Linked DNA regions of Bradyrhizobium diazoefficiens. The protein of the gene in region 2 binds, or shares a complex with, the protein of the main gene of each other region. Links are inferred from orthologs where the notes say so. Each region holds a gene or a part of one and is shown on either strand. Other genes may lie near its edges. The genes, in order: JJC00_RS29590 and uvrB.

Region 1 (9,471 bases), 900 kb from region 2 along the record:
TGGCCCGCTCCATCACTTGCTGCTTCAACGCGGGGAGGTCGACCTCGGCCGCCTCCTCGAAATGATTGAGCTTGCCGACGATGTCGTCACGGGTCGGCGCTGTCTGCGCGCCGGCTGTGCCCGCGAGCAGAGCGAGGCCCAATGCGAAACCGATTCCGGCGGTGATGTGCCTTGTTGCGCGCATCATCGATACCCCGCGTCGTCGACGGCCTTCAGGCAGTTGTTGCTGATGCCCTTGGGCGTCGAGATCAGGCAGGGGACCGACTTGCTGGTCTCCTTGGTCGAGCCGCCGCAGACCTTGACGATCTCGCGCTGGCAGGCGTTCGCCACCGTGACACGGGCGGCGACGCGCTTCTGGATGGCATCGAACGCCGCGAGGTAGGCGCTCTGGCACTGCTGGGAAAGCACGTCACGGTTGCGGGACAGGCACTCCTTCAGGCGGGTTGAGTCCGGATTGACGCCGCGGCAATTGGCGACGATTTCCGCACCGCAACTCTTGGCCAAGAGCCCGATCGAATCGCCAAAGCTCATGGTCTCCGCCGTCGCAAGCGACGGCATCCCCAATGCAAGCACGATCAGTGTGATGGAGCCCCGGACCATGGACGCATCTGATACGGGGAAGTTCGCGGTGGTCAAGGGCTGTTCGGGCGAGAACCGTCGAGAGTCGGCCAGTGCGGCGAACAGTCCTCACTCCGCAGCGTCGGCTGGGGGAGGAGATTCGATCAGGGCGACCATGTGTCTCCCTAGGTCGTCGGCAAATTCGGGGGCGGCCTTAGTTCGTCCAAGGTCCGCGGGGTGGGGAGTTCGCGGCCGGCGTCGGTCAGCTCCTGCGAGTGCCTGAAGCCGTAGTGCAGTCGGACCGGCACCGGTCGCTGGTCGCGGTCTCGCGGATAACGTTCGGCAATGGGCAAACAGAGGAGATTCGATACCTACAGCCATTCTTCTCTTACAAATTCCGCGCAGACCGATTACGTATTTAAAAAGGGGTGTGGGCAGGGGCGTTCTAGTTTTGGGTGCATACGCGCAAGATTTACGAAGGGCGGCTTTCCGGCATCTCGAAGCGGCCGAAATACTCTCTGGGACAAACCGAAAGGATGTTGCTGGGTATTTGTATGGGATGGCGGCTGAATGTGCGCTGAAGTATCTAATGACCCTTTCGGGAATGCGGCCTCTCCCTGCCGACCAGCGGCGGAATGATCCCTTCTACGCGCATTTTGAGGAGCTAAAGACTCTTTTGCGCAATGCCCCTCTAGGTCGGAGATCCGGCGAGCTACGCAAATACGCCGAAAGATCCTCGTTTATGCAGCGATGGGATGTAACCATGAGGTATTCTCACGGCAGGGACATACTGTCCGAATGGGTCGACCGATGGCGAACTGACGCCAAAGAAGTCGTCGGTGCGATGGATATTTAGAGCTAAGTGATGATAACACGCTTCGATGACGGCCTTCCGCGACTTTGCGAATTCATCTCTGAGGAATTTGGAGCTGAGTTGTTGTCGCGTTCGGCGATACTGCGAGACGCAGGTGGGCGGCTCTCGATAGTTCTACCTGAGCGCAAAGCCGAATCAGAGCTCGAACGTTTGGCCTTGAAATTGAGCGGTGCGCTTGGTGCCTATGCGAGGCCGGACGGTGCGATCGTAGATTCCGAGTATCCTGGCGCTCAAAGGTTGTTGGACGAAGCAGGTCGGCGGCCGACTACAACGGTGGGTAGCTTTTCGGTTAAGCTGCTTGACCGGCGTATCGTTGGTTCTGACTGGTTGAGGCCTCCCGCGGCGGCACGGGGAAAAGCGCCTCGAATCGTATTTGCGAGCTTGAAGGGTGGAGTGGGTCGTTCGACTGCTCTCTGTGTGGCGGCAGCGCACTTATCGCGAAAGGGGCGCCGCGTTCTAACAATTGACTTCGACTTAGAGGCCCCCGGAATTGGCTCTATGCTCTTAGATGTGCATGAGCTGCCTGAATTCGGCATGCTGGACTATTTGGTGGAGGCAGGCCTGTCGAACATTGATGACGAGTTTATTACGGAGCTAACGGGGGACTCTTTTCTTGGCGCCGCTGGAGCAAGAGTTTCTGTAATTCCGGCGATCGGCCGCCGAACGCTTGAGCATCCGGAGAATGCGCTTGCTAAGATTGCAAGAGCATATTTGGATGTTCCGCAGGAGAATGATCCGCCAAAGACTATCACCGATCAACTCGCGGACTTATTGGCTCGATACGATTCTCTTGGTGCGTACGATGTCGTGTTGATAGATGGCCGCTCTGGCTTGCACGAGACGACTGCATCTTTGGTCCTTGGAATTGGAGCCGAGGTCCTGCTGTTTGGCCTGGATCAACCTCAAACCTACCAAGGCTATCGATTGTTGATGGGCCAGCTAAGTCAGTACCGAGCAGATGCCTCAGATGATTGGCGCGATCGAATTTCATTCGTACACGCCAAAGCCGCAGATTCCGTCGAGGCGAGGGACGATGCTGCATCGAAGTTTCAAGCTCTCTTGAATCCCTTAATGTTGCGTCCTCAGGTTGAAGGCCTGCCGAAGGAAAGGCTAACTGAGAATGATTTCGATCTGGACTGGCAAGACACCGCAGAGGTGCCCGAGGAAGATCTGCTTGAGGGGCAAGTGCTCTACGTACTTGAGGACACTCGCTATCGACAGTTTGATCCCGTTGCCGACAGAAAGATGCTGGATGCGCGTAGCTATTCCTCCACTTTTAGTTCTCTCCTAGACTACATCGATTCAATAGCGATCGAGCCAAGCTCTGACGACGCGGAAGATCAACAGGCATGAATGAGATCGACCATAGGGCAATTCGGAGAGGACTCGCCGCGCTGGATGCTTCCGCTGCTCACACCGCCAGTGGCGACAGTCGAGCCAAGGTGGAAGAGATATTTGCTCCGGAACAGCATGCCGGAGCGCTCGACCCGAACGCAATTATCGTTTTGGGTGCGCGAGGCGCCGGTAAGAGTTTTTGGGCGGGTGTCCTCGGCGATGATGAGACGCGCAACGCCGCGGCCGAAGCTTACCCGAACCTGGGATTGGACAAGTTGATTGTTCGATTTGGGTTTACTGGGATGGCGAACGACGGCTCGGTAAGCCGACAGACGATCGATGCCCAAGTTCCAAGGAATGAGGAAACGACGCTTGCCCCACTTCTATGGAGATGCGTGGTTCTGCGTTCTTTGACATCGGCTCTCCATCCAAAAGCGAAGCCTCCGCTCATTTCCGAGATGATGAAAAAATATGCAGATCCCGAAAAGTGGGAGAGCGATTGCGAAGCTGCCGATCGACGCGTCGCTGAGAAGGGCAAGAAGGTTCTTGTGATCTTCGACGCACTTGATTCCATCGCGATGGATTGGGAGCGCTTACGTGATCTGACCGACGCGCTTCTCGAAGTCGCGTGGTCGACAAGAGGATACAAGGCCGTTCGCCTGAAGCTATTTCTTCGTCCTGATCAGATGCGCGATTTGGGGCTGCGCTTCGTGGAGCTTCCAAAGCTAGTTTCCGGCGCCACGAATTTGGAGTGGGATGGTGTAGACCTTTACGGAATGCTTTTTGCTCGGTTGGGTGCCATCGAAGAACCCACAACAAAAAGGGCATTCCTTACTATGCTCCAGACCGAGGGCATCAAGCCGCCTCCAAGAACCTTAAAACGCCTCCGAAGTTGGTCCTTGTCATATAGGCGCGCGGATCAGCGCCGCTTGTTTCGGACCATGGCCGGGGAATATATGGGACGAAGTCATAAGAAGGGTCGAACTTATGACTGGCCCATAAGGCATCTGGCAGATGGGCACGGTGAAGTTACTCCTCGTAGCTTTCTGACCTTGATGATGGAAGCCGCTCGCTTTACGCCCGTACCCCAAGATCAAGTTATTTCTGCGGAGGGAATTCGTCACGGGCTCCGAGAGGCTTCGAAGGTTCGCGTAAATCAGCTTGATTTGGAATTCCCGTGGATCAAGCGCGTTCTCGCGCCTCTTTCCGGACTTCAGGTTCCATGCAACGCAGCACAGATTGCTGCCCGTTGGAACGAGACGCGAACCATCCCGGCAATCATGAAAAGAGCGAGCGGCGGCGAATTCTTACCTCCCTTTAACCCTAAAGCAGAGGGCGATGAGGACGTTAAGCTGCGCGCCACGCTCGTTAGAATTGGAGTCCTGAATCAGCGCTCTGATGACAGGTTCGATATGCCGGACCTCTTTCGAGTAGCGGCCCGTCTGCTCAAGAAGGGTGGCGTGGCACCGTCTTAGTCACGCCCGCTGCACAAAACTATCCACGACCTTCTTCTCACCGGCCTTGTCGAAGGCGATGGTGAGCTTGTTGCCGTCGATCTTGGTGACGCGGCCGTAGCCGAATTTCTGGTGGAAGACGCGGTCGGAGAGCGAGAATTCGGACGTCGTGCCGGTTGATTTGGCGACCAGCTCGCCTTCGATCGTCATTGGCCCGCGGCGGCGCGAGGAGAAGCTGCCGAAATCGGGGCCGGATGACGAAGAGGACGAGAAATTCGAGGCCTCTTCGTCGAAGCCGCCGTGCCCGCCGCCGCCATTGCGGCCGCCGCCACGGTTGCGATTGCTTTCTCGGTTTGCCTGGGCGCGCTGCCAGCCCGGCGTCGAATAAGTCGAGCCGAACGCTTCCATGTCGTCGAAGCGCGAGGCGCCGTAGCCGCCGGTGCCGCCCCAGGCCGAGCCGCCCTTGGATTCCGTGATCTCGACATTGGCCGCCGGCAATTCGTCGAGGAAGCGCGACGGGATCGTGGTCGACCAGGTGCCATGGATCCGGCGGTTGGTCGCAAAATAGATCTTTGCCCGGCGCCGTGCGCGGGTCAGGCCGACATGGCCGAGCCGGCGCTCTTCTTCGAGACCAGCGCGGCCCTGTTCGTCCAGCGTGCGCTGGCTTGGGAACAGGCCTTCCTCCCAGCCGGGCAGGAACACATTGTCGAATTCGAGGCCCTTGGCCGAGTGCAGCGTCATCAGCGACACCGCGTCGTCCTCGGCGCCGCTGTCGCGATCCATCACCAGCGAGATGTGTTCGAGGAATCCCTGCAGGTTCTCGAACTCCTCCATCGAGCGCACCAGCTCTTTGAGGTTCTCCAGCCGGCCCGCGGCGTCCGCCGAACGGTCCTTCTGCCACATCTCGGTGTAGCCACTCTCGTCGAGCACGATCTGGGCGAGATCCGTGTGCGCGGTGACCTCGCGTTGGGCGCGCCAGCGGTCGAATTGGGCGACGACGTCGCGAAGCGATCCGCGCGCCTTCGGCTTCAGCTCGTCGGTCTCGACCACGGCCCGCGCCGCCTCGAACAGCGGGATGCGGCGCTTGCGGGCGTGGTCGTGCAGCATCTGCACGGTGGCATCGCCAAGCCCGCGCTTGGGCACGTTGACGATGCGCTCGAAGGCGAGATCGTCGGCCGGCGAGTTGATGACGCGCAAATAAGCCAGCGCATCGCGGATTTCGGCACGCTCGTAGAAGCGCGGGCCGCCGATGACGCGATAGGGCAGGCCGAGCGTGACGAAACGGTCTTCGAACTCGCGCATCTGATAGGACGCGCGGACGAGAATGGCGACCTCGTTGAGCTTCTCGCCCTTGCGCTGAATCTGCTCGATCTCCTCACCGATGCCGCGAGCTTCCTCCTCCGAGTCCCACGAGCCGGTGACCGTGACCTTCTCGCCGTCGTGGTCTTCGGTGCGCAGCGTCTTGCCGAGCCGGCCTTCGTTGTGCGCGATCAGGTGCGAGGCGGCGGCCAGGATGTGGCCGGTGGAGCGGTAGTTGCGTTCGAGGCGGATGACCTTGGCGCCGGGGAAATCGTGGTCGAAGCGCAGGATGTTGTCGACCTCGGCGCCGCGCCAGCCATAGATCGACTGATCGTCGTCGCCGACGCAGCAGATGTTTTTGACGTGGGAAGCGGCAGTCGCCACTGCAACATGCTCTGTCATTCCAGGGCGATGCGTAGCATCGAACTCCGGTGCGCAATTGCGCACCTGAGAATCTTGATCGTTGGACTCATCTCCAGATTCTCCGACGTGCAATTGCACGTCGTAGTTCAGGCCTTCGGCCTGCCCCGGAATGACGGGAGGCGTTGGCTTTGTCGCTGCCGGCGCCTGCGACAGCAGCCGCAGCCACAGATACTGCGCGACGTTGGTATCCTGATATTCGTCGACCAGGATGAATTTGAAGCGCTGCTGGTATTGCCGCAGGATATCCGGGTGCTCGCGGAAGATGCGGATGTCTTCGAGCAGCAGATCGCCGAAGTCGGCCGCGTTCAAGATCTTCAGCCGCTCCTGATAGCTCGCATAGAGCTTGCCGCCTTTGCCGTTGGCGAAGACGGCGGCTTCGCCTGACGGCACTTGGGATGGCGTGAGGCCGCGGTTTTTCCAGCCGTCGATCAACCCGGCCAGCATGCGCGCCGGCCAGCGTTTGTCGTCGATGTTGTCGGCCTGCAGCAGCTGCTTGAGCAGACGCACCTGGTCATCGGTGTCGAGCACGGTAAAATTCGACTTGAGCTGCGCCAGCTCCGCATGGGTGCGCAGGATGCGGCCGCCGATGGAGTGGAAGGTGCCGAGCCACGGCATGCCCTCCACGGCGTGGCCGAGCATCTGGCCAAGCCGGTGCTTCATCTCGCGCGCGGCCTTGTTGGTGAAGGTCACCGACAGGATCTCGGCGGGGCGGGCGCGGCCCTGGCTCAGGATGTGGGCGATGCGCGTGGTCAGCACGCGAGTCTTGCCGGTGCCGGCGCCGGCCAGCACCAGAACAGGGCCGTCCAGCGTCTCCACAGCCTCGAGCTGCTCCGGATTGAGCCCGGACAGATATTTCGGGCCTACGGAGGCGCGCGCACGCGCGGCGATGCCGCCGGCTGCGGGCTGGTGGTCGGGGACGCCTGTGATCTTGCTCGGCTCGGTCATGCGAATCATTGGCCCACGATGGCACCGCGCCGTCGCGGGAGGGAGCCTTCATAACAGGGATTGGAGGCTATATGGGGCGGCCGGGACGGGTTTTCCACGTGCGCAGCGGGGCGATTTGTTCCTCGCTGCCAGGCGAATTTCCAGCGGCGGCGGGCCGGAACCAATGTTCCGAGCTGGAGATTGTCTGTGCAAGTGAGGCGCGTCAGGCGCGCCGATCGCAGACAGACATCGAAACAGAGGTTTTGACCATGCTTGGCTGGGTTGTGACGTTTCTCGTTATCGCACTGATCGCGGGTATCCTTGGCTTTGGCGGCATCGCCGGCGCTTCGATCGAAATCGCCAAGATCATCTTCTTCATCGCGGTCGTCCTGTTCCTGGTCTCGGCCGTGGTCGGCCTCGCCCGCGGCCGCAGGATCTAGCCGCTTACCGCTTCGAGGGCATCGCCACGTTTCGGCCGATGCCCTCGGGCCGCGGCATGGCGCTGTGAGCCTCGACGACGGCCGCAATGCGCTCGCGGATATCAGGCGGAAACGCCGCCACCTTGCGCGAGCCCATGTCGATGTGCAGCGACATGTTCTCGGACGTGGCCGACAGCCAGCCTTCGGTCGCATGCCGCAACTCCTGGAACGTGTGCAACCGCTTGTCGTCGGCCTCCAGCAGCCAGACCGAGACCTGCACGGGATCGCCGAGATGGATCTCGCGCAGATACCGCACATGGCACTCGGCCGTGAAGGTCGAGCCGTTGCGCTCCTTCATGTAGGTGGGGCCGATCCCGAGCTGCAGCCACATCTGATCGATCGCCCGGTCGAACATCACGTTGTAATAGGCCATGTTGAGATGGCCGTTATAGTCGATCCATTGCGGCTCGATCTGCATGATCGAAGAGCGGAACGGCTCGGCTTTGGGCGCTGAAGCGGCAGTCTCCGGCATATGTCATTCCCCAGCTATGCGTCCGGTCGCTTGACTTGACCGGTCGGATGTCCTTTGCCACGGTTCTTCTCGTCGGGAGGAATGTCCGTGGGTACGACCATCACCAATAATCCGCCGCGGCCGGCGCCGAAAGCCCTCGCAAGCGCGCTGGAGCAGCTTGCCGCACGCTTCGGCAGCCGCCTCATCACCTCGCAGGCCGTCCGCGAGCAGCACGGCCATACCACGACATGGATCGTCAACCAGCCGCCGGACGGTGTGGTGATGGCGCAGGAGACCGCCGACATCCAGGACGTGGTGCGCATCTGCGCCAAAAACGGCGTGCCCGTCATTCCCTTCGGCACCGGCACCTCGCTCGAGGGCCAGGTCAACGCGCCCGCCGGCGGCATCTCGATCGATCTGCGCGACATGAACAAGGTGCTCGCGGTGCATGCCGAGGATCTCGACTGCGTGATCCAGCCCGGCGTTACCCGCAAGGCGCTCAACGAGCATCTGCGCGACCAGGGCCTGTTCTTCCCGATCGATCCCGGCGCGGACGCCTCGCTCGGCGGCATGGCCTCGACGCGCGCCTCCGGCACCAACGCGGTGCGCTACGGCACCATGCGTGACAGCGTGCTGGCGCTGAAAGTCGTGCGCGGCGATGGCGAGATCATCACCACGGGCACGCGCGCCAAGAAGTCCTCTGCTGGCTATGACCTGACGCATCTGTTCGTCGGCGCCGAAGGCACGCTCGGCATCATCTCCGAACTGACCATTCGGCTCCGCGGCATTCCCGAGATGATCGCGGCGGCCGCGGTGTCGTTCGAGACCGTGCATGGGGCGTGTCAGGCCGTGATCCTGGCGATCCAGACCGGTATTCCCGTGGCGCGCATCGAGCTGCTCAATGCCGCGCAGGTGAAGGCCTGCAATTCCTATTCGAAGCTGACGCTGCCGGAGACGCCGCTGTTGCTGATGGAATTCCACGGCAGCGAGATCGAGGTCGATGCGCAGTCGAAGGCGTTCGGCGAGATCGCCAGGGATTGCGGCGGCGGCGATTTCTCCTGGACCACCAAGCCGGAGGACCGCACAAAACTGTGGCAGGCCCGCCACGATGCCTATTGGTCCGTCAAGGCGCTGCGGCCCGGCGACAGCATCGGCGTGGTTGCGACCGACGTCTGCGTGCCGATCTCGCGGCTTGCGGATTGCGTCGGCGAGACCGAGGAAGATCTCAAGCGGCTCAATTTGTTGTCGCCGATCGTCGGCCATGTCGGCGACGGAAATTTCCATTGCTCGCTGGTGTGCGACACCAACGATGCGGCGGAGATGGCGCGCGGTGAGGAGTTCATGCACCGCCTCGTCGAGCGCGCGCAGGCGATGGACGGAACCTGCACTGGCGAGCACGGCATCGGCCAGGGCAAGCAGAAATATCTCGAGGCCGAGCTTGGTCCTGAAGCGCTTGATGCGATGCGTGCGCTGAAAAAGGCACTCGATCCGGAAAACATCTTCAACCCCGGCAAGATCGTGCCGGAGGCGTAGCGCCCGCCTGTTGCGCCGCAGGTCGCGGAACTTTCGGCCACCAGACCGGTTCCATTCTCGACAAATTCCGATGCTTCAATGGCGCGGCTCTGCGGGAGGATGCGATGTTGCGACCGGTCATTGGAATTGCCGTGATGGCGT
Region 2 (9,778 bases):
CCGATTGGGGCTGGTGGCGTATCCACAACCAGGCGAGCTGGATCATCGTGGTTCTCAGCCGCGGATTGCCGGCCTTCGACACGCCCTGCTCGCGCTCGATACCGCCGCTGCGCCATGGCGTGGCCGCAAGCCCCGCATAGGAGGCGACCTGGCGGCGGTTGGCAAACTGGCGCCAGAAGGCTTCCGTCCAGAGAACGGCAGCGAAGTTCGGGCCCAGGCTCTTCAGGCCGAGCAGCATGGTGACCGGGTCCGATGCAGCCTTCTCGCCGGTTGGCTTGCTCGCCGTCAGTAGCGCCTCTTGCTCGCGCTCCACCGCCGCGATCTGCTCGAGCAGCAGTTCGAGCCGGGCGAGCTCGCGGCCGACCTGCGCCTTCAAATGCTGCGGCAACGGGCGCCCGTCCCCGGTGCGCAAGGCCTCGAGCCGTGCCTTGCGGTCGCGCCGCAGCGGCACATAGCCGGATATCCCTTGTGCAAACAGCAGCCCCTTGATCCGGTTGACGTGCTCGATCCGCTCCGCGATCAATGTCCGCCGCTCGCGGCAAAGTCGGCGGCGATCCTCGTCCTCCGGTGAAGGAGCAACCACCATCGCGCAGACCCGCGGCTCGCCGCGCTTGTAGGCCAGAAGCGACCGCAGCAGCGTCTCGCCATCGAGCCTGTCCGTCTTGGCCCGCCGGCGCCGGCGCGGCGTCGCGATCGAGGCCGGATCGACCACGTGGCTTTCAATGCCCTCCTGCTGCAAAGCGCGGTGAAGCCAGAACCCATCCAGTCCAGCCTCCTGGATGGTGATGATCGGATAGTTCTCCCCCGTTCGGGCCAGGGCCTTCTGCTTCAGCTCTGCAAACAGCTTCAAGAGCGCCGCAATATCACCGGCCTCCACGCTGTGTCTGGACATCTTCTCGCCCTTGCCGGGCGACAGCGAGGTCACCAGCCATGTCGAGCGGCTCAGTTCCAATGACACAAAAATTGCGCCAAACTGCGTGCGGATAGCGGCCGGTCCGTCGGAAGGATGATCGAGCAACATCGTCGTCTCCAGGTTGAATGGATTTAGCAACCTCAGTCTGGCCTCAGATCTGGTCGCTATCCACTCCCCATGGAATCTTCGCTGGCGCTCGCAATGACGATGTTGAGAGACGTCACCGCCCGTTGGTTCGCAGCAGCCTTTCGCCGTCTTCCGTCACCGCGATAATCAGGCCGATGCCGGGCAGTGTCTGGCGCGCGACGAAGCCGCGATCGGCGGCGTCCTCCCAGATGGTGAGGCGCGGGCACGAGGTCTTCCAGGTCGAGACCACCTCGGCATAGGCGCGCGGCTCACGCGCGATCCATTCGACGAAGTCCAGCACCAGCGGGTCGGCCGTCTCGTTCATTGCAAACCTCCCTTGTCGAAGGCAGCCAGCACCGGCGTACGAACCAGCAGCCAGCCGCCATAGGCGATGTAATAACAGGCGATGGTGGTGATCAGCTTGTTCGACCAAGCCACGAATTGCTGGTCGGTCATGGCTTCGAGAATGCGTCGCGCCAGCGTGGTGCCGAGCATGGAGGCCGCGATCGCGACGCCGGCCAACACTGGGTCGAGCGTGGCGGCCTGGTCGATGATGCCGCCGAAATAGATCAGTTTTGTGAAGTGACTGACGAGCTGGCACATCGCTTGGTCGCGACCTTCTCGCGCCGGCCGAAATCGCCGCCGAGGAAGAAGGTGTCGAGCAGCGGTCCCGAGACGCCGGTCATCAGCATCAGGCCCATGCAGATCGTGCCGTAGACGGTGCCCTGCCAGAGACGATCCGGATCGGGTTTGATATTCGTCGGCAGCAACCGTGCCATGAACGGCGTGGCGCCGAGCGTCAAGAGCGCCATCGGCTTGTCCGGCACATAGCGGGTGAGCGACCAGGCCGCCAGCGCAATGGCAGCGCCGACCATATAGTTCGCGACCGGCCGCCAGCGGATATGCGCGCGCCACAGCAGAGCGCGCCAGCCGTTCGAAGCCATCTGCGTGATCGCATGCAGCACCATCGCGGTCGGCAGCGGCATCAGCGCCAGCAGCACGCCGATCAGGATCAGCCCGCCCGCCATGCCGAACAGCCCCGACAGGAACGCGGTGGCGACCATCAGCAATCCAAGGGCAGCGATCATGATGGGCGTCACGAAAGTCTCCGGTGGTGGTCGCGTAAGGGACGCAAACTGCTCCGCGCTCTCGCCCTCAGGCGGGAAGCGTCCTCGCGTCGACAAATCAACTTGGAATTACTCTCATTCTTGTGCCTCCCTTGCCCCATCTTCGCAAACTGAGTTATCTTGGCCTGGCATCAGCTTTCCTGAGGGTCATTCGTTTGCGGCGGCTGCTCTTTCTCAACGGCATCAAGGCATTCGAGGCCGCGGCGCGGACCGGCAGCTTTGCTGCGGCGGGTGTCGAGCTGAGCGTGTCCGCGGCCGCCGTCAGCCGCATGGTGCATCTCCTGGAAGAGCGGCTCGGCGTCGCACTGTTCGAGCGCAAGGCCAACAAGCTCGTGCTGACGCAGGCAGGCCGTGCCTATCAAAGTGGCCTGACGCCGATCTTCGACGCGCTCGCAAGCCTCACCGCGCAGGTGACGGCACCGTCCAGCGTGCGCGTGCTCACCATCGGCGTCGGCCACACCTTTGCGATGCGCTGGCTGATCCCGCGGCTGTCGGAATTTCGCAGCGAGGAGCCCGACATCGAGGTGCGCTTCACCACCGGCGGTGCCGAGGTGCCGTTCGGAGAGGACTGGAGCTGCGGCATCAAGCTCGGCACCGGCGACTGGCCGGGGCTCGTCGCCGAACCGCTGTTCGCGGGCGACCTCACCCCGGTCTGCGTGCCCCGCCTCGCCAATGGCCTGAAGCGGCCGGCCGATCTCAGAGGGCCCGGCCTGATCCGCGTCACGCATTCGCCGGAGGACTGGCCGATCTGGCTCAAGGCCGCGAACCTTGCTCGCATCAACGCACGCGGGCCAGAGTTCCAGTTCTACGGCCAGGCACTCCAGGCCGCCGCCGACGGGCTCGGCATTGCCATGGGCATCCGGCCCTATATCGACGACGACCTCGCCGCGGGACGCCTGGTCGCGCCATTCGACCTCTCGGTGCCCAAGGGCATGCGCTGGTATCTGCTCTATCGCAGTTTTCAAACCGAACAGCGCGATTTTGCCGCGTTCCGCCGCTGGATCATGCGTTCCGCCGCGGAACCCGCGGTCCGGCCGCGGCGGTCCGGGCGCGCCGCCGCACGGAACTGACCATCACCCTTTCGGTGAAAAAGCCGGCGGCTTGTGAACGGCTTCACATTGTGAAATCCGCAAACGTGGTCCTCTAACCCTCCGACAAGAGAGTATTTGGGGACTACCAATGACGACCATTTACGACGGCTTTGACATCGAATCCTTCGAAGCTGGCAAGGGACTGTGGCACGCCCGGATCCGGCGCGCCGATTTCAGCCCGGTTGCCATCGATGGCGTGCTGTTTCCGGCCATGGAAGTCGGCTTCGCCTGGCCCGATCCCGACGCCGCGATCGAAGACGCCAAGCATCACATCGATCGCTTCCGCCGGCGCGCCGACGACAGCGACGAATAGACCGCCGAGACGGCAACAAAACTGAACGACAGCGTGGCGTAACAGGGGGGACACCGGTTTATGTCAGTCATCGAATGCGACGACACGGCGCGGCCGCGGATTTATTCGCGCAAGGTGCTGGCGATATGCCCCGAATGCGACGGCGATCTCACGGTGCTCCGTGTGATCGGCGGCCGCGCCGGGTGCGAGTACTGGACGATGCGCTGCACCGATTGCGGCGGAATCCATCTCGACATCCTCGAGCCACGCCTGACGGTCGTGGACGGCGACGGGCCACTGCCGGCGGCGTAGTCGCAAGGCCACTGAACCAAGGCCTGCTGCCAACTTGCTGTCAGCAGCCTGCGCACAGGCGGGCTTTCGCTCTTTTCTGGGCGACGGACTCGTCCCATATTCGGGGCATGGCGAAGAAACCTGCTCCCCCAAAATCCCCCAAATCCAAGGCAGCTAACAAGGCACCCAACTCGAAGGCGCACCGCCCCGATGTGCAGCCGATCGGGCCGGCGCTGGCCGAATTGCTCAATCCCGCGATCAATCGCGGCGATGCCGGGCTTGGATCGGGCACTGGCCTTCAGCCGCCGCCGGATAATTCGCGCGACCGCCGCTCCGGCGGCGAGGCCGCCGCACATCGGGCACGCGCCTCGACCCCGAAGGAATTTCCGCAGGATCGGCCGGTGCCGCTGCGGCCAGATCCGCAACCGCGGGAGGGCGGCGGCTTCGACGAGGCGCCGCAGGCCAATTACGGAACCGCGGCTACGATCCCGACGCTCGATCCGGAACTGGCCCGGCAGCTCGGCCTTCCCACCGAGGAGGACGACGCCGAGGCGCTGGCGCGTCCGCCGCGCACCAAGATGGAGGCGCTCGGCGTCAAGGCGACCGCCGACGCACTGGAATCGCTGATCCGCGAGGGCCGGCCGGAGTTCCGCAGGGATGACGGCTCCACGAAAGTGTGGACCCCGCATCGGCCGCCGCGCCCGGAGAAGTCCGAAGGTGGCGTGCGCTTCGAGATCAAGTCACCGTACCAGCCGCGCGGCGACCAGCCGACCGCGATCGCCGAACTCGTCGAAGGCATCCAGCGCAACGACCGTTCGCAAGTGCTGCTCGGGGTCACCGGCTCGGGCAAGACCTACACTATGGCCAAGGTGATCGAGGCGACGCAGCGTCCCGCCATCATCCTGGCGCCGAACAAGACGCTCGCCGCTCAGCTTTATGGCGAGTTCAAGAGCTTTTTTCCGGACAACGCGGTCGAGTATTTCGTCAGCTATTACGACTATTACCAACCGGAAGCGTATGTCCCGCGCACCGACACCTATATCGAGAAGGACTCGTCGATCAACGAGCAGATCGACCGCATGCGCCACTCGGCGACGCGCGCGCTGCTCGAACGCGACGACGTCATCATCGTCGCCTCCGTGTCCTGCATCTACGGTATCGGCTCGGTCGAGACCTACACCGCGATGACCTTCGCGCTGAAGAAGGGCGAGCGCATCGACCAGCGCCAGCTGATCGCCGATCTCGTCGCGCTCCAGTACAAGCGCACGCAGGCCGATTTCAGCCGCGGCACCTTTCGCGTGCGCGGCGACGTCATCGACATCTTCCCGGCGCACTATGAGGACCGCGCCTGGCGCGTGAACCTGTTCGGCGACACCATCGAGAACATCGAGGAGTTCGATCCGCTCACCGGCCACAAGCAGGACGAGCTCGAATTCATCAAGATGTACGCCAATTCGCACTATGTGACGCCGCGCCCGACGCTGGTGCAGGCGATCAAATCGATCAAGTCCGAATTGAAGATGCGGCTCGACCAGCTCCACGACCAGGGGCGCCTGCTGGAGGCGCAACGGCTGGAGCAGCGCACCACCTTCGACCTCGAGATGATGGAGGCGACAGGAAGTTGCGCCGGCATCGAGAACTATTCGCGCTACCTCACCGGGCGCCTGCCCGGCGAGCCGCCGCCGACGCTGTTCGAATATGTCCCCGACAACGCCCTGGTGTTCGCCGACGAGAGTCACGTCACCGTGCCGCAGATCGGCGGTATGTTCCGCGGCGACTTCCGCCGCAAGGCAACGCTCGCCGAATACGGCTTCCGTCTGCCGTCGTGCATGGACAACCGCCCGCTCCGCTTCGAGGAATGGGACATGATGCGGCCGCAGACGGTCGCGGTGTCGGCGACGCCCGGCGGCTGGGAGCTGAACGAAAGCGGCGGCGTGTTCGTCGAGCAGGTCATTCGCCCCACCGGCCTGATCGATCCGCCGGTCAATATCCGCCCCGCCCGCACCCAGGTCGACGATCTCGTCGGCGAGGTCCGTGCCACCGCCCAGGCCGGCTATCGCTCGCTGATCACCGTGCTGACAAAACGCATGGCGGAGGACCTCACCGAATATCTGCATGAGCAGGGCATTCGCGTCCGCTACATGCACTCCGATATCGACACCATCGAGCGCATCGAGATCATCAGGGATCTCCGCCTCGGCGCCTTCGATGCGCTGGTCGGCATCAACCTGTTGCGCGAAGGCCTCGACATTCCCGAATGCGCGCTGGTCGCGATTCTGGACGCCGACAAGGAAGGTTTTCTGCGCAGCGAGACCTCGCTGATCCAGACCATCGGCCGCGCTGCGCGCAACGTCGACGGCAAGGTGATCCTCTATGCCGACCAGATGACCGGGTCGATGGAGCGCGCCATCGCCGAGACCAACCGCCGCCGCGAAAAACAGGTCGAGTACAACACCGCCAACGGCATCACGCCGGAGAGCGTCAAGAAGCAGATCGGCGACATCCTCAATTCCGTCTACGAGCGTGACCACGTGCTGGTCGAGGTCGGCGGCCATGACATGACCGACGACGTCATCTCGATCGGCCACAACTTTGAAGCCGTGCTCGCCGATCTCGAGACGCGGATGCGCGAGGCCGCCGCCGATCTGAATTTTGAGGAAGCCGCCCGCCTGCGCGACGAAGTCAAGCGCCTGCGCGCGACCGAGCTCGCCGTGGTCGACGACCCCACCGCCAAGCAGCGCACCGTCGCAGGCAAGGCCGGCGCCTATGCGGGGACGAAGAAGTACGGCGACGCCGCCAACTTGCCAGTTAGCGCCATGAAGAAAAAGACCGTGAGCTCCTCGCTGAAGGCGAGCGGAGGTGGCAGCAGCAGCGGCTCAAAGGTGCACAAGCCGCACCTCGACGAGATGCACGGCCCGGAATCCCTGCCCTACCGCGAGAGCCCGAGTCTGCCGTCAAAGCCGTTCGGCAGCACGAGCCGGATCATCCAGCCGACGGACTCGCGGCAGTCAGGACCGGAGTTCGGGCCTACGCCGAAGTCGACGGGTGGGATGCCGGGGCGACGGGGTGGGTGGAAGAAGAGGTAGGACGCTGGTCACTGAGGGCGGAGTCGCGGTGTTGAGATGGCTCGCGCCCCATTTCCGGTGCCTGAACAAGGAGCGGAATAGATTCCGGGTTCGCGCTTTCGCGCGCCCCGGAATGACAGTGGCCTACAACTTCCCCTGTCCGCTCTGGCTCTGCTGTTGCTGCTGCTTGTCCTGCTCCTTGGCGTGGTGGCGACCGTAGAGGCAGCCGGCGGCGGCGCCGAGCATGCCGTGATGGCCGGCATAATGGCCGGCGACGCCGCCGACGACGGCGCCCTTAATGCAGCCCTTGGCGTTGGCGACGGGTGCCGCGGCCAGCGAGAGCAGGACGGCGGCGAGAACGATGTGCGGACGTGTCATGGGATCGATGTCTCCAAATGAATGTCGGCCTCTCAACGAGCACGCGCGCATCGCGGTTCCAACAGCGCTTGCTTCGACCGAACTTCGTCAAACGCCGCACCGGAGCGGCAAACACCGGGACCGGTAAAATGCGGGGTTCTATTGTAAATCTCACAAAGTGCGCTCACTTGTGCATTGCAAAAACGTGATTTGCGTTTCGGCCGAAATCGCCTATTTGTTCGTACACCAATGAATTGAGCAAGCCCCGCCGCGCATTGCTGCGCATGGGGTTGCTTTTCGTTTTTGCAAGCCAGTTTCAGGACGCCCCAAGATGACAGAGCACAGCCTCTGGCGTTTCTCGCGTGCGTTGCACCGCGCGATCAACGACCGGCACTTCGAGGATATCGAGGCCCTGATCGACGAGGATGTCGAGTGGGCAATTTACGGCCCGATCGACATGTTTCCGTTCCTCGGCGCGCGCCAGGGCAAGGCGGCGGTGCTCCAGGTCATCCGCCAGCTCGCGGACAATTTCCGCGTCCGCCGTTTCGACCGCGAGAGCATCATGCTGGGGGTCGATTCCGCCTCCTCGATGCTGCGCTATTCACTCACGGCACTGGATTCCGACAAGCCGATCAGCTTGCGCGTCGCGCAGTTCGCCCAGTTCAGGGCGGACCGGCTGATCAGCATGCGTGTGCTGATCGACACTTTTGACCTGATCGAGCAGGCACTCGGCCGCGCCATTCATCTGCCAAAGATGACCGGCGTCGGCTGACGGGGACACCAACGGGCTCCGCAATTCGGGACCGATCGATTGATGCTCCCACGACGCGTTCTGGCCTCCAGCCCCGCCGGACACCGTCGTGGAGACGCTCGTCATCGGGCGCGCGCCTTCCCGCGCGGCCCGTTGGTTCGTTATTCTGAAGGTCCGGCCGCTTCCAAACCGTCGCGGCATGCGCCATAATTTTGCAACGATACCGCCGCATCGTGTGCGCGAACTGGGTTGCGGGCAAGGCAATGGAATTCACGACAGGTTTGGGCTGGACCAGGCTGCCGCTGGCGGTTGCATTCATTTTCGGCTCGGTGCTGACGGCGTCGGCGCAGATCATTCCGCCCTTCGCCCCCGCCGCCACCGTGCCTGACGAGGAGGCCGAGGCCGCTGATACCGCCGATGTCAACGATCCCGACGTGCTCAAAGGCATCGACGTCGACAAGCTCGACTGGGGCCAGCTCGCCATCGACGCCGGCACGCTCAACGACATCATCGCCGCCAAGAAGCGCGCGCAGGCCGCCGCCAATAACGGCTTGAACTGGTCGGCCAACGCCAACGCCAACGGCTCCTCGGCCGTGACCGTGAAGCAGTCGGTGTCGTCGTTCTGGGATACCCGCATCGGCGCCGACATGACGGTCGCGAAAGAGCCGACCACGATGTCGGAGCTGATGGCGCAGAAGGCCGCCAATGGCGGCAACCTGCCGCAATCCTCCGGCAGCGCCTGGGCCGCCGCGACCGCACCGGGCGCAGGCCCCGTCTGGGACAAAACCGCGGTCGAAGCCCGCATCGATCCCGGCGCCGAGCAGAGCAAGCTCGGAGCGTCGCTGACCAAATCGGTGCCGCTGTCGAGCGATTATTCGCTGACGCTTCGGAACGGCTACAGCGTCAACCAGCAGGGCACGACGGCGCTGCCCGGCGTCGGCGGGCACATCACCCGCAATTACGAGACCGACCAATCCGCCAAAGTGACGATCACCGACACGGGCACCAGCATCACCGCCGGCCAGACCATGTCGACCACCGACGACAAATGGCTGCGCAAATTCGGCGCCGAGCAGAAGCTGTTCGACAACGTTACCGTCTCCGGCTCGGTCGGCGAGACCTCGCAGGGCGCGATCAACAAGAGCCTGACCGCGGGCTTCAAGAAGAGCTGGTGAGCCTTATTTAGAGTCTCGTAACCATACGCCACGGCAAAACCCCCGAATCGTCCGCCCTTGCCGCATCTCGGCCCCTTTGCGGTCAAAATCGGACGCCCTGATGCATCGGCCTGACACACATCGTCGTGCGGGGGACACTCGCGCTGCGCTCAACGCGAACAGGGGAATAACGATGAACGCCATGCGTCCGGAAAAGACCGAGACCACCGAGACCGAGACGGTCGACACCAACCTCGCCGCCGTGACGGAAGTCGAAGCGGGCATCCGCGATTTCGTTCGCAACGACATCGCCTATCTGCGCCGGCCGGCCGCGGGCACCACGACCGATGCGCCGCCGCTCGATCCGAGCGCGGAAGCCACCGTCACCAACGTCAACTCGCTGATCCAGCGCGTCGCCGGCACCTCGCTCGCCGAGATCGAAAATTTGATCTCCGAGCTCGAGAGCCTGCGCGACCTGCTCCATGCCGAAGGCCAGCGCGTCCAGCGCGAGATCTCCGGCTACGCCCAGCTCAGCCAGGCCGCGATGAAGTCGACCCGCATGATCGCCGACAACGTCGCCCAGTGGAAGCGCGCCGCCGACGGCCTGCGCA

The links.
Region 1: the proteins of uvrB (region 2) and JJC00_RS29590 are in contact, whole or in part, in a crystal structure (PDB 7EGT), measured with the Thermus thermophilus proteins. The link is inferred for Bradyrhizobium diazoefficiens from one-to-one orthologs. Residues at the interface, in WP_096411307.1 of Thermus thermophilus: Glu23, Leu25, Arg26, Asp27, Gly28, Glu29, Arg30, Phe31, Arg55, Glu326, Asp327, Phe328, Glu379, Ser382, Gln383, His398, Gly400, Arg401; in WP_096412145.1 of Thermus thermophilus: His654, Arg656, Phe657, Gln666, Asp668, Glu669, Lys680, Arg681, Leu682, Ser683, Lys685, Tyr686, Ala687.

What each region holds. Positions count from the first base shown.
Region 1 is NZ_CP067102.1:6,364,830-6,374,300, reverse strand. The notes cover bases 4,043-7,275. They hold JJC00_RS29590 (ATP-dependent helicase), read right to left. Parts: upstream 6,898-7,275; coding sequence 4,243-6,897; downstream 4,043-4,242. Other genes in these bases: JJC00_RS29585 (DUF1328 domain-containing protein), read left to right, coding at 7,137-7,275; JJC00_RS29595 (hypothetical protein), read left to right, coding at 4,043-4,242. Outside these bases: JJC00_RS29615 (OmpA family protein), read right to left, coding at 1-184; JJC00_RS29610 (hypothetical protein), read right to left, coding at 184-600; JJC00_RS39035 (KGGVGR-motif variant AAA ATPase), read left to right, coding at 1,424-2,785; more of JJC00_RS29595, read left to right, coding at 2,782-4,042; more of JJC00_RS29585, read left to right, coding at 7,276-7,307; JJC00_RS29580 (thioesterase family protein), read right to left, coding at 7,312-7,818; JJC00_RS29575 (FAD-binding oxidoreductase), read left to right, coding at 7,906-9,330. UniProt on the Escherichia coli protein: A helicase with DNA-dependent ATPase activity. Unwinds DNA duplexes with 3'-5' polarity. Translocates on single-stranded DNA with 3'-5' polarity. Initiates unwinding more efficiently from a nicked substrate than double-stranded DNA.
Region 2 is NZ_CP067102.1:7,259,748-7,269,525, forward strand. The notes cover bases 3,587-7,126. They hold uvrB (excinuclease ABC subunit UvrB), read left to right. Parts: upstream 3,587-3,968; coding sequence 3,969-6,926; downstream 6,927-7,126. Other genes in these bases: JJC00_RS33790 (hypothetical protein), read left to right, coding at 3,631-3,861; JJC00_RS33800 (hypothetical protein), read right to left, coding at 7,050-7,126. In the rest of the region: JJC00_RS33765 (IS110 family transposase), read right to left, coding at 1-1,021; JJC00_RS33770 (hypothetical protein), read right to left, coding at 1,134-1,364; JJC00_RS33780 (LysR substrate-binding domain-containing protein), read left to right, coding at 2,322-3,236; JJC00_RS33785 (hypothetical protein), read left to right, coding at 3,346-3,570; more of JJC00_RS33800, read right to left, coding at 7,127-7,283; JJC00_RS33805 (nuclear transport factor 2 family protein), read left to right, coding at 7,594-8,034; JJC00_RS33810 (hypothetical protein), read left to right, coding at 8,277-9,188; JJC00_RS33815 (hypothetical protein), read left to right, coding at 9,361-9,778. UniProt on the Escherichia coli protein: The UvrABC repair system catalyzes the recognition and processing of DNA lesions. A damage recognition complex composed of 2 UvrA and 2 UvrB subunits scans DNA for abnormalities.